Regions from separate parts of the Frateuria sp. GZRe14 genome, predicted to be linked through region 2. Evidence: predicted binding sites of a transcription regulator. Region 2 holds the regulator's gene; the other holds the start of a gene.
What was found. The regulator sigma-54, encoded in region 2, starts transcription at its own class of promoters, with help from an activator protein. The targets are predictions, from matches to a motif close to TGGCACGNGCNTTGC.
Positions count from the first base shown of each region.

Region 1: a site for sigma-54 is predicted at 2,865-2,879, ahead of glnA (type I glutamate--ammonia ligase). Genes of this name have one in related genera too.

Region 1 is NZ_JBHZGJ010000001.1:36,602-42,714, reverse strand. It holds gene ACFWZ1_RS00190 (CHASE3 domain-containing protein) at 1-924, opposite strand, end outside; gene ACFWZ1_RS00185 (energy transducer TonB) at 1,134-1,841, shown strand; gene ACFWZ1_RS00180 (undecaprenyl-diphosphate phosphatase) at 1,860-2,657, opposite strand; gene glnA (type I glutamate--ammonia ligase) at 2,918-4,327, shown strand; gene ACFWZ1_RS00170 (DUF2235 domain-containing protein) at 4,398-5,909, opposite strand; gene ACFWZ1_RS00165 (DUF3034 family protein) at 6,083-6,113, shown strand, end outside.
Region 2 is NZ_JBHZGJ010000001.1:729,425-735,537, forward strand. It holds gene hprK (HPr(Ser) kinase/phosphatase) at 1-533, opposite strand, end outside; gene hpf (ribosome hibernation-promoting factor, HPF/YfiA family) at 739-1,062, opposite strand; gene ACFWZ1_RS03215 (RNA polymerase factor sigma-54) at 1,194-2,633, opposite strand; gene lptB (LPS export ABC transporter ATP-binding protein) at 2,734-3,453, opposite strand; gene lptA (lipopolysaccharide transport periplasmic protein LptA) at 3,457-4,062, opposite strand; gene lptC (LPS export ABC transporter periplasmic protein LptC) at 4,028-4,630, opposite strand; gene ACFWZ1_RS03235 (KdsC family phosphatase) at 4,621-5,172, opposite strand; gene ACFWZ1_RS03240 (KpsF/GutQ family sugar-phosphate isomerase) at 5,240-6,113, opposite strand, start outside.

The DNA of each region.
Region 1 (6,113 bases), 690 kb from region 2:
CAGCAGGCGCTGGGTCAGTTCGCCGGCACGGCGCGTCGCCTCCAGCGCATAGCCGACGTAGCGGCCGACATCGTGGTTGCCGCGGGCCAGGCGCGCCTTGAGCAGCTCCAGGTTGCCCATCACCACCGCGAGCATGTTGTTGAAGTCATGCGCCATGCCGCCGGTCAGCGCGCCCAGCGCCTCCATCTTGCGCGACTGGCGCACCGCCTCTTCCAGCATCGCCTGGCGCTCGGTACTTCGCCGCAGCGCCTCGCTCGAGGCCAGCAGTTCGTCGCGCGTGCGCATCATGATGCGGTGACGACGGGACATCTCGCGCAGGGTCAGCACCGCCAGCCCCAGGATCGCCAGCGCGGACGCCGAGGCGCCGGTCAGCACCCAGCGCGATAACACGCGTTCCTTGCGTTGCTCGGCGGCGATGTTGCGATCGCAATCGGCCAGCATCGCGGACACCAGCGCGCGGATACGCTCCATCAGCCGCATGCCCAGATTGGACCGGACCAGTCTCGCCGCCGTCGCGTGGTCGCCACGGTCGTAGTAGGACAGCGTCTGCGCCAGCTCGGTCTGCTTGCCCGAGATCAACGCACGCAACTCGGGGAGGTTCCGGCGCAGCTGCGGATCCTCCACCTCGCGATCGAGCGTCCGCAGCAATGCCGCCAGGTTGCTGCGGGCGCGGGTGTACGGCGCGAGATACGCTTTTTCGCCGGTCAGCAGGTAACCGCGCTGGCCCGTTTCGGCACCCTGGATCGTCAACATCGTGCGCCGCAGCGACGCACGCACCGCCTGGATGTGCTGTTGCTGCTCCATGCCTTCCTCGCGCGCCGCCGCCAGCACGTAGGCACCGGCCAGCAGCGAGGTCAGCAAGACGAAACCCGCCGCCAGCATGATTCGCGACCAGAGCAGGCTTGGTGGTTTCTCTGCCGCCATCGGGACGCCGTCCTATGCGGCCGGGCCGGACTGGCCAGCGCGCGCGATCATCCTAGGCACACCGGGCGTGCGCGGAGCGTGGGGGCCAGTGCGGAAGGCCCGTCGTGACACGGCCACTTCCCGCGCCCCGCCTTCGCCGGTGTAGGCTGCCGTCGCGTGCATGTGCCGGGGAGGGTGCAGGGATGAGGATTGGGCTGGCAAGCGGAGCCGTGCTGTGGGCCGCACTCATGCTGTCCGCAGGGACGGCACGCGCGGTCGATGGACAGGTGGTGCAGACGTATCACCTGCAGGCCGGATTGGACGTCGATACGGCCGGACAGGTGGCCCGGGTCGAGTTGCCCGGGGAGATTCCGGCCGTACTGAACGCGCCCGCCCAGGAGGCGATCAAGCACTGGCGCTTCAAGCCGCCCGTGCGGGCGGGCCATGCGGTCACGGCCCGTACCTATGCCTGGGTCGACCTGGTCTTGGTCAAGCGTCCGGACGGCAATTACGGCGTGGCCGTGCGCTACGTCAAGAATGGCCCGGCACTTGCGCTTCGGGCGCCCCGATGGCCGATGGAGCAGGGCGACGGGCGACTGACGATGGCGGCCACGGTGCAACCGGACGGGAGCCTGACCGACATCAAGCTGGTCGACTCCGAGTTCAGCAGTCCGCTCGCACGAAAACAGTTCGCGCTGGCGGTGCAAGAGGCGATACGCCACAGCCGCGCGCTGCCCGAGCTTGTCGACGGCAAACCCGTCGCCACTCGCATGCAGATCCCGGTCACCTTCAGGACGCGGAATCCGCCGGGCGTCGCCGAGGCCGAGGCCAACCGGCCGAAAGACCCTGCCGCAGACGCCCGCGAAACACCTGATCTCTCCGGGCAGGCCATCGCGCTGGACAGTCCGGTCCAATGGGTCGCTGGCCCGCCGGGTTGACCGGGCCGGCGGGAGGCTTCAGCCGCCCGAGGGCAACCACAGCAGCAGCGCCACGCCAAGCGCGATGCGATAGATCGCGAACGGGGTGAAGCGGTGCGTGCGGATGTAGCCGAGCAACCACTTCACCGCGGCGAAGGCGACGATCGCGGATACCACGAAGCCGACGATCAGCGCGCTCCAGTCCTCGTGCGCCGCGCCGCCGTTCTTCACGACCTTGAGCAGTTCGTAGCCGGTCGCCGCATACATCGTCGGGATGCCGACCAGGAAGGCGAACTCGGTGGCCGCGGCGCGGTTGCTGGTGCCGGCCAGCAGCGCGGCGAAAATGGTGGCGGCCGAGCGCGAGGTGCCGGGGAAGATGCCGGCGAGCATCTGCGCGATGCCGACCAGCACCGCGACCGTCCACGTCACCTCGCGCCGGTCCGGCTTGCGCGCGGCGACCGCTTCGGCGCCCAGCATCCAGAAGCCGCCGATGACCAGTGCCCAGGCGATCGGCGTGACCGTGTCGGGCAGGGTGAAGCCGAGCTTGACCGCGATGAAGCCCAGCACCGCGGTGATCAGGAACGCCACCGTGAGCTTGGCCAGGTAATCGCGGTTGGCCGGGTCGCGCCACTGCGTCAGCAATTGCCACAGGCGCTTCCAGTAGATCAGCGTCACCGCCAGGATCGCGCCGGCCTGGATGCCGATGTTGAACAGGTCCGAGCGCTGGCCCAGGCCCAGTTGCTCGGCGATCAGCAGGTGCCCGGTCGAGGAGATCGGCAGGAACTCGGTGATGCCCTCGATGATGCCGAGCAGGATGACGCGGATCAGGTCGCTCACTAAGGGCTCTCCGGCGAACGGTAAAGCGGCATAGCTTACGGGGAAGCGGGCACGGCGGCGTGAGGCCGAATTGACTCATCATGGTGCAATAAGTCGTGCCAAAGAGGTGCAACATGCCCGTGGGAGTGCACCTTGTGCGCGAGCGCGATCCCGCTCCGAAGCGCCATGGTGGTGGTGCACATAGTGCGCTCCCGCAGGGCGTCCGGCTGGCACGGGCATTGCAGTAACGCCCGCATCCTTTCCCGCTCCGAGGCTCGCCCATGACCGCCCAGAAAGTGCTCGACCTGATCGCCGAACACGACGTCGAGTTCGTCGACCTGCGCTTCGCCGACATGCTCGGCAAGCACCACCACGTCACCTTCCCGGCGCACGCCATCGACGAGTCGACCTTCGAGGACGGCAAGATGTTCGACGGCTCCTCGATCCCGGGCTGGAAGGGCATCAACGAGTCGGACATGGTGCTGTTGCCCGATCCGGACACCGCGCACCTGGATCCGTTCTCCGCGCACACGCAGCTGATCCTGCACTGCGACGTGCTCGAGCCCTCGACCATGCAGGCCTACGGCCGCGATCCGCGCTCGATCGCCAAGCGCGGCGAGGCGTTCCTGAAGTCCACCGGCATCGCCGACACCGCGTTCTTCGGCCCCGAACCGGAATTCTTCATCTTCGACTCGGTGCGCTGGCAGAACGACATGGGCCGCGTGTTCTACGAGATCGGCTCCGAAGAGGCGGCGTGGTCCTCGCGCTACAAGTACGACGGCCAGAACACCGGCCACCGCCCGGGCGTGAAGGGCGGCTACTTCCCCGTGTCGCCGGTCGATTCGCTGGGCGATCTGCGCGCGGACATGTGCAAGGTGCTCGAGTCGCTCGGCCAGGTGGTCGAGGTGCATCACCATGAAGTGGCCAACGCGGGCCAGTGCGAGATCGGCGTCAAGTTCAACACGCTGGTGAAGAAGGCCGACGAGCTGATGACGATGAAGTACGTCATCAAGAACGTGGCGCACCAGAACGGCAAGACCGTCACCTTCATGCCCAAGCCGATCGTCGGCGACAACGGCTCGGGCATGCACGTGCACCAGTCACTGGCCAAGGACGGGCAGAACCTGTTCGCCGGCGAGCTCTATGGCGGCCTGTCGCAGATGGCGCTGTGGTACATCGGCGGCATCTTCAAGCATGCCAAGGCGATCAACGCCTTCGCCAACTCCACCACCAACAGTTACAAGCGCCTGGTGCCGGGCTTCGAGGCGCCGGTGATGCTGGCCTATTCGGCGCGCAACCGCTCGGCGAGCTGCCGCATCCCGTACGTGTCCAGCCCGAAGGGCCGCCGCATCGAGGTGCGCTTCCCCGATCCGATGAACTCCGGCTACCTGGTATTCACCGCGCTGATGATGGCCGGCCTCGACGGCATCATCAACAAGATCGACCCGGGCGCGCCGGCCGACAAGGACCTCTACGACCTGCCGCCGGAAGAGGAGAAGAACATCCCGCAGGTCTGCGCCAGCCTGGACGAGGCGCTCGCCGCGCTGGACAAGGACCGCGAGTTCCTCAAGGCCGGCGGCGTGTTCACCGACGACTTCATCGATGCCTACATCGAGGTGAAGATGAAGGAAGTCACCGCCTACCGCGCCAGCACGCATCCGCTGGAATTCCAGATGTATTACGCGATCTGAGCGTGGCGAGATGGTTCGGCGGGACGGGCGCTTCGGCGCCCGTCTTTTTTTTGCAGGCTCCGCGAAGAGGTCAGGGTCGCTCGATCGCCAGCGCCACGCTGCCGTGGTTGTTGGCGTAGGCCTGCCAGGCGTCGTTGGCGTAGGCGTAGAGGTAGCCGCTGGCGGTCGGGGTGAAGCGGCAGCCCTCGCCGATGACGAAGGTCTCGCCGCGGTCGTCGCCTTCGCCATTGGCGACGAAGCCGATCAGTGCGCACCAGGGCGCCGACTCCACGCGGCGGGTGAACCAGAAGTCGCTGTCGCCGTGGCTGGCCATGTTGAAGACGTGCTCCATCGAGCCGAGGGCGGAGGCCGCCAGGCGCGCGATGTCGGAGGCATGGTGGCCATCCACTTCGCCGCCGGCGGGGGAAAACTTCGCGCTTGCATCGAGCCATTCGCCGGAGGCGCCGAAGCGGTAGGTGACACCGGCCTCCAGATACAGCCCGGTGGCGTTCCAGTGGGTGGAGGCGAACACGTCCATGCTCACGCGCGTGCCCGCGGCGAGCGTGCGGGTAGGCCAGTAGTCGCCCTGCGCAAGGGGTGGGTCGGCCTGTCGCGCGAGGGCGCTCGGGTGCAGGAGGCCGGCCAGCACACTGGTCCTGTCCATCTGCGCCACCGCCCGCGGCTGGTTGCGGCCGAGCTTGAACATCCCCTGCCGCGAATCGTGCAGCACGCCCTGCGGATCGGGCCGCAGCTGCGCGCGCGTGTTGTCCCGCAGCCGCAGGCCGCAGCCTGCCGCCTCGTCGAGCATCCACGCCAGCGCGACGTCGGGCAGCCCGGCCTGCGCGTAGCCGCCGCCGACGTCGCCGTGCACGCCGGGGAACCACACCTGGTGCACCCGGTCGGGGCGGCGAATATGGGTCCACAGCGTCGGCATGAAATCCGCGCGGCGCTCGTCCATCGCCACCGCATGGCGGGCGTTGGCGATCATCAGGCTGATTTTCGTGTCGTGGAACTGGTAGCGGCGCGGGTCGCCAATGAAGCGCAGCACCGACAGCTCCAGCGGGATACCCAGCGCGCCGACGGTGTCCCACACGCCCATGAAGTGCACGCCGATGGTGCCCGCCGTGGGCTGCCCGGGCGGTACGCCGTGGAAAGCCCATCCGTCCGGGTTGGCAAACGGCTTGCCGGAACGGTAGGCCTCGAACACCTGCTCCACGCGCGACCACACCTCGGCCGGGGCGAGCGTGGCGTCGGAAAGGTCCAGCAGGCCGCCATGGGCGAGCAGGCCGCCCAGGCTGCGCACGGTATAGGCGCCGCGGCTGAAGCCGAACAGGAAAATGCGGTCGCCCTCGTGGTAGCGCACCGCCAGCCACTGGTAGGCGCTCATGATGTTGCGCTCCAGTCCGGCGCCGGTGCCGCCGCCGACCATGCGGTCGAGCCAGCCGCCGTTGGTGCCCACGCCAGGGTGGTAGTAGGCCAGCTGTTGGTCGTCCTTCACCGCGGCGTTGTAGAGCTTGGCCACGTTGGTGGGCGCGGGCAGGCCCTGGTCGGTGTGTTCGAGGGTGTTCCAGGTGCCGTCGCAACAGACGATGAGTTGGGTCATGGCCGTGTCCTCCCCGGATCGCGCAGGACCGACCGTACGCCCGGCCGGGTGGCCGAACCGTCGTCGCCGTCGCACGCCGGCGTGCCCGGCGATCGACACCGCTGCATCCGATCGTGGGACGCGTCCGTAATTCCTCCGACGGCGCGCTCGCGTGCCACGGACGGGGAGACACCATGCAATACCAACGTGGGAGCCGCGCCCGCC
Region 2 (6,113 bases):
ACCAGGCGGTGGCCGCGGCTGATCAGTTCCAGCGCCAGCTCGCTCTTGCCCGAACCGGACTCGCCGGTAATCAGCACGCCGATCGAAAACACCTCCAGGAACACGCCGTGCAGGGTGATCCGCGGCGCGAGCAGGCGCGCGAGGTGGTACTGCATCCAGGTCAGGAGCTCGTGGCCGCGCTTGGCGCTGATCCACAGCGGGGTGTGGGTTTCCTCGGCCACCTCGCGCAGGTCCGATGGGATGGTCTGGTCCTTGGTCACGATCAGCGCCACCGGCTGGTAGGCAGCGATCTTGTGCATCGCTTCCCAGCGCTGGCGCGAATCCAGGCTGTCCAGCCAGTTGAGCTCCTCGGTACCGATGATCTGCACCTTGTTCGGGTAGATCACGTTGAGGTAGCCGATCAGCGACGGGCGGCGCGTGGCGGTGGCGCCGGGTTCGAGCACGCGCCCCTCGCCACGCATGCCCGCCACCCAGCGCAGGCCCATGCGCTCGTGGACGCCGTCGAAGAGTTGTCGTGCAGTCAGGCGTTCCAAGGAGTGTCCCTGCCGGGTGGCAATGGGCGCCATTGTGCCAGCTATGCCGGGGAGGGCGGGCCGGGAGGGTGTCGCGAGGCCGGCCATCCGCCCGTGGCTTGGTATCTTCCCCGCGCTCGCGGGGAAGGCTCGGCTTGCGGCATCAAGCTTCGAGCAAAAAAAGACCCGCCACCGGGGCGGGTCTCTTTCGCAGGAGCCGGACGAATCAGCCGATCTGGCGCGCTTCGCGCGCTTCCTGCTGATGCTTGTCGGTCACCTTGTCGCGGTGGCGGCGCAGTTGCGCGGCGAGTTTGTCGAACACCATGTCGATGGAGGCATACATGTCGGCGCCGCAGGCCGCCGCATGCAGGGCGGCGCCCGTGGTGCTGAGAGTGGCGTCGGCGCAGTGCTGCAGCTTGTCGATCGACAGCACCATGCTCAGGCCCAGGCACCTTTCGTCGAGGCGGGTCAGGCGATCGAGCCGGGATTCGGCATGCGCACGCAGGGCGGGGGTGACTTCGATCTGCTGGCCGGTGAGTTGGAACTGCATGGGGCGCCTCCTCTGGTACAGGCCGCCGTGGGGCGGCGGGTTCGCATGCCGGTGATTGGTGCCGGCATGCCGGTCTTCATTCGGTATGGGATCGTTCGGGCCGGTTCCAAGTGGTGGGTTTCAGGCGCCGGTCAGCCGGCGCGTTGTCGCTCGCTCGAGCTGGGGATGCGCAGAGCCTCGCGGTACTTGGCCACGGTGCGACGCGCGACCTGGATGCCCTTGCGGTTGAGCTCCTCGGCCAGGGCCTGGTCGGACAAGGGCTTGCGTGTGTCCTCGCCGTCGATGAGCTTCTTGATCATCGCCTGGATGGCCGTGGCCGAAGCGCCGCCGCCATCTTCGGTGGAGACGCCACTGGAGAAGAAGTACTTCAGTTCGAAAGTGCCGCGCGGCGTGTGGATGTACTTGCGCGTGGTCACGCGCGAGATGGTCGATTCGTGCATGCCGACCTCTTCAGCGACTTCGCGCAGGACCAGCGGGTGCATCGCTTCCGGGCCGTAGTCGAGGAAGGCGCTCTGGCGGCGCACGATCGCATCGGCAACCTTCAGCAACGTTTCGGCGCGCGACTCCAGGCTCTTGATCAGCCAGCGCGCCTCCTGCAATTGGCCGCGCATCCAGCTGGCGTCCTCGCCGCGCGCCTGCGCGATCAGGCTGCAGTAGTGCTGGTTGAGGCCCAGCCGCGGCTGGCAGTCGGGATTGAGGCTGACCTTCCAGCGGTTGCCTTCCTTGTAGGCGTAGACGTCCGGCGCCACGTACTCGACCGGCGTCGCGTCCAGCGCGGCGCCGGGACGCGGGTCCAGGCTGCGGATCAGCAGCGCCGCGGCTGCGACGTCTTCCTCGCTCGCGCGCAGCTTGCGCGCGAGCTTGGCGACGTCGTTGCGTGCGAGCAGTTCGAGCTCGCCGGCGACGATCTGCAGAGCGAGCCCGCGATGCGGCGTATCGGCATCGAACTGCTCCAGCTGCACGCGCAGGCAGTCGCGCAGGTCCAGGCTGGCGATCCCGGTGGGATCGAAACGCTGCAACTGGCGACGCACCGTCTCGATTTCATCGATCGTCGCGTCGAGGTCCGCCGGCAGCGCGGCGAGCACGCCTTCGATGCCTTCGGCAAGGTAGCCGTCGGCGTTGAGCGCATCGATGATGACCGTCGCGATCAGCCGCTGGCGCGTGTTGAACGGCGAGAGGTTCAACTGCCACAGCAGGTGTTCCTGCAAGGTCTCGGGCGCGGCGTTCTGCGGTTCGAAATCCTCATCGCCGCGGCTGCCGGAGGGCGCGCTGCTGCCGAGCGAGAAATCGATCGGCGCCTCGGCTGGCGTGTCGGTTTCGCCCCAGTCCGCGACGTCGTCCGCGTTGTGGTCGACGGTCGGCGCTTCGGCCGGGGCGGCGGAGAAACTCTCTTCCTCGGTTTCGCCCGGCGCCGATTCCTCCTCGAACTCCAGCAGCGGGTTGCCCTCGGCGATCTGGCGCAGTTCCGCTTCCAGCTCCAGCTGCGACAGCTGCAACAGCCGGATCGCCTGCTGCAACTGCGGCGTCAGGGTGAGCTGTTGGTTGAGTCGGAACTGGAGCCCGGGTTTCATGCCAGCCGTTGCGGAGAGACTTGCGGTCATCCTACCCCGGTGGGTGTGACGCGACCATAGCGATGGCAGGCTTCGACGGGCCGTGCGTCACATCACCGCTTCAGAGCTTGAATTCGCGTCCCAGGTAGACCTCGCGCACCTTTTCGTCGGCGAGGATGTGCGCCGGCGTGCCGCGCGAGAGCACCTCGCCGTCGTTCAGGATGTAGGCGCGATCGCAGATGCCCAGCGTCTCGCGCACGTTGTGGTCGGTGATCAGGACGCCGATGCCGCGTTCCTTCAGGTGCCGCACGATGCGCTGGATCTCGCCCACCGAAATCGGGTCGACGCCGGCGAACGGCTCGTCCAGCAACATGTAGCGCGGCTGCGCGGCCAGCGCGCGGGCGATTTCGACGCGGCGGCGCTCGCCACCGGAGAGGCTGATGCCTTTCTGGCCGGCGATATGGGCGATCTTGAGCTCGTCCATCAGCCCTTCGAGCTGTTCGTTGCGCTGGCGGGCGGTGAGGCCCTCGCGCAGCTCCAGCACGGCCATGATGTTGTCGGCCACCGACAGCCGGCGGAATACCGAGGCTTCCTGCGGCAGGTAACCGATGCCCAGTCGTGCGCGCGAGTGCATGGGCAGGCCGGTGATGTCCTGGCGGTCCAGCCGGATGGTGCCGCCGTCGGCTTCGACCAGGCCCACCACCATGTAGAAGCAGGTGGTCTTGCCGGCGCCGTTGGGGCCGAGCAGGCCGACCACTTCACCCTGGCGGATCGAAAAACCGAAATCGCGCACGACCTGGCGCGAGCGGTAGCGTTTCTGCAGGCCTTCGGCAGCGAGCATCGGTCAGGGCTGCCCGCTGCTGGTGGCGGGCGCGGGTGCACTGGTGGCCGGTGCCGGTGCCGGTGCCGGCGCCGCGGCAGGCGCGGCGGTTCCCGACTTGGGCTGGGGCTTGAAGATCATGTGCACGCGACCGTCGCCGCCGCTGTCGCCGGTCATTTCGCTGGTCTGCGTGTTGTACGTGAGTCGATCGCCGTGCGCCTCGCCGCGGCCCTGCTGGGTGATCGAGGCATGGCCCTGCAGCACGGCGTAGTCCTTGGCCACCTTGTAGTCGATGGTGGCCGCGTCGCCCTGCATCAGGTTGCCGTTGTCGTCCAGCTGCTGGAGGTGCGCAGGGCTGCCGGTCAGCACCACGCTGTCGATCTCGGCGTTGGCGTCGAAGTGCACCTTGGCCAGGTCGCCGGTGGCTTTCAGCGAGCCCTGGGTGATCACCACGTTGCCCTTGAGCGTGGTGGTGCTGTTGGGCTTGCGGAAGCCATCGAAGTGCGAGGCCTGCACGTCCATCGGCTGGTCGCGGTCGGTGCGCTTGGCCTGCACCGGTGCCAGCACCGTCAGGCCCAGCAGGACCAACGCCGCGCTAGCGCGCATGCTGGCGGGGCGGGAACGTGGCATGGACGTCATCGAGCAGCTCCAGGTGTTTGTCGTTGAGGTCGGCACGCATGCCGACGCCGTGGATTCTAGTGCCGCCCTGCACCAGCTGCGCCGGGGCGGCGGTCTCGAGGCGGTTCTGCTTGGGCCAGGCGGTGACTTCGGCGGTGTCGATCGTGGTCCTTGGCGTATCGTCGAACGCCGCACGTTCCAGATGCACCGGGCCCTGCAGTTTGAGCAGGCTCCCTTCGTTGTTGACCCAGCCGTACAGCGAGTGGCCGAGCCAGTCGGGCACGGCCGGCTGATTGGAAGGCAGGCGGAACTCGGGGGCGTTGATATAAAGCGACTCGTCGCCCTCGCGCCGCTCCAGCTGCGGCGCCTGGATCAGGAAACTGGGCAGGCCGTCGGTGCCGTACTGGGTCAGCTTGAAGTCGGTCAGCGTGTAGCCCGAGCGCGGCGGACCGACGAACTCGTTGACCTTCGGTGGCGGTCCGATCCACCACAACAGCAGTTGGGCCGTGCCGGCCAGCAGCGCGACCACGACGATGGCCGCCGCGAGGCGACGGTCGCGCAACCACTCCCTCACCGCCAGCGCTCCTTCTCGTTGCCGGCCTTGCCCTGGGCATGCAGGATCAGGTCGCAGACCTCGCGCGCGCCACCCTGTCCACCGGCGCGGCTGGTGGTCCACTGCGCCTGCTCGATCACCCACGGGTGGGCGTTGGCCACGGCCACGGCGAGTCCGGCGATGCGCATGGCGGGCAGGTCGGGAAGGTCGTCGCCGACGAAAGCGACCTGCTCGGGCGCGAGCTTCAGCGCGTCGAGCAATTCCAGCAGGCAGACGCGCTTGTCGCCCTGGCCCTGGTAGACGTGGGCGATGCCCAGCTCCTCGGCGCGCAGTGCCACCGGATGGCTGATCCGCGCGCTGATGATCGCCACCTGCACGCCATGCACCTGCAGGCGCTTCAGGCCCAGGCCGTCCTGCACGAAGAACACCTTGGTCTCGCGACCATCCTCGCCGTAGTACAGCCGCCCATCGGTCAGCGTGCCGTCCACGTCGAAGACCGCAAGCCGGATACCGGCGGCGCGGGCGATGAGGTCAGGAGGAAGGTTGGTGAGGTAGGAAGAAGTGGGCACGGTTCGGAACTGTGGTGGGTAACGTCAAAAGGGACCTTGCCTGATTTGTCCGGTTTGTCTGGACGAATCAGACGACCCTTGCGCGAAGCAGGTCGTGGATATTCAGCGCGCCGACCACGTGCTGCTGCTCGTCCACCACCAGCAACGCATGGATCTGATGCTTCTCCATCAGCTGCGCCGCTTCGATGGCGAGCTTGTCGGAGGTGATCGTCTTCGGGCCGCGTGTCATCAGCGCCTGGACGCTCGCGCCGCGAAGGTTCACGTCTTCGTCGTCGAGCGCGCGTCGCAGGTCGCCGTCGGTGAACACGCCGAGCAGGCGGCGCTCGGCGTCGACTACTGCAGTCATGCCCAGATGCTTGCGGGTCATTTCCATCAGCGCCTCGGTGAGGCTCGCATCCGGTGCGATCATCGGGACGCCTTCGCCGGTGTGCATGATGTCGCTGATGTGCAGCAGCAGGCGGCGGCCGAGACTGCCGGCCGGATGCGAGCGGGCGAAATCCTCGGCGGTGAAACCGCGCGCCTCGAGCAGCGCGATCGCCAGTGCATCACCCATCACCAGCGCCGCGGTGGTACTGGCGGTGGGGGCCAGGCCAAGCGGGCAGGCTTCGCTGGAAATACTGGCGTCGAGGTGTACGTCCGCCTGGTGTGCAAGCGAAGACTTCGGGTTGCCGGTCATGGCGATCAGCGGGATGCCCTGGCGCTTGATCACCGGCAGGATGAACAGGAGTTCATCGGTCTCGCCGGAATTGGACAGTGCCAGCACGACGTCGTCGGGCTGGATCATCCCCAGGTCGCCGTGACTGGCCTCGCCCGGATGTACGAAGAACGAGGGCGTACCGGTGGAGGCCAGGGTGGCGGCGATCTTGCGCCCGATGTGGCCGGACTTGCCCATGCCAGTGACCACCAGGCGCCCGCGGCAGGCCAGGATCAGCCGGCAGGCC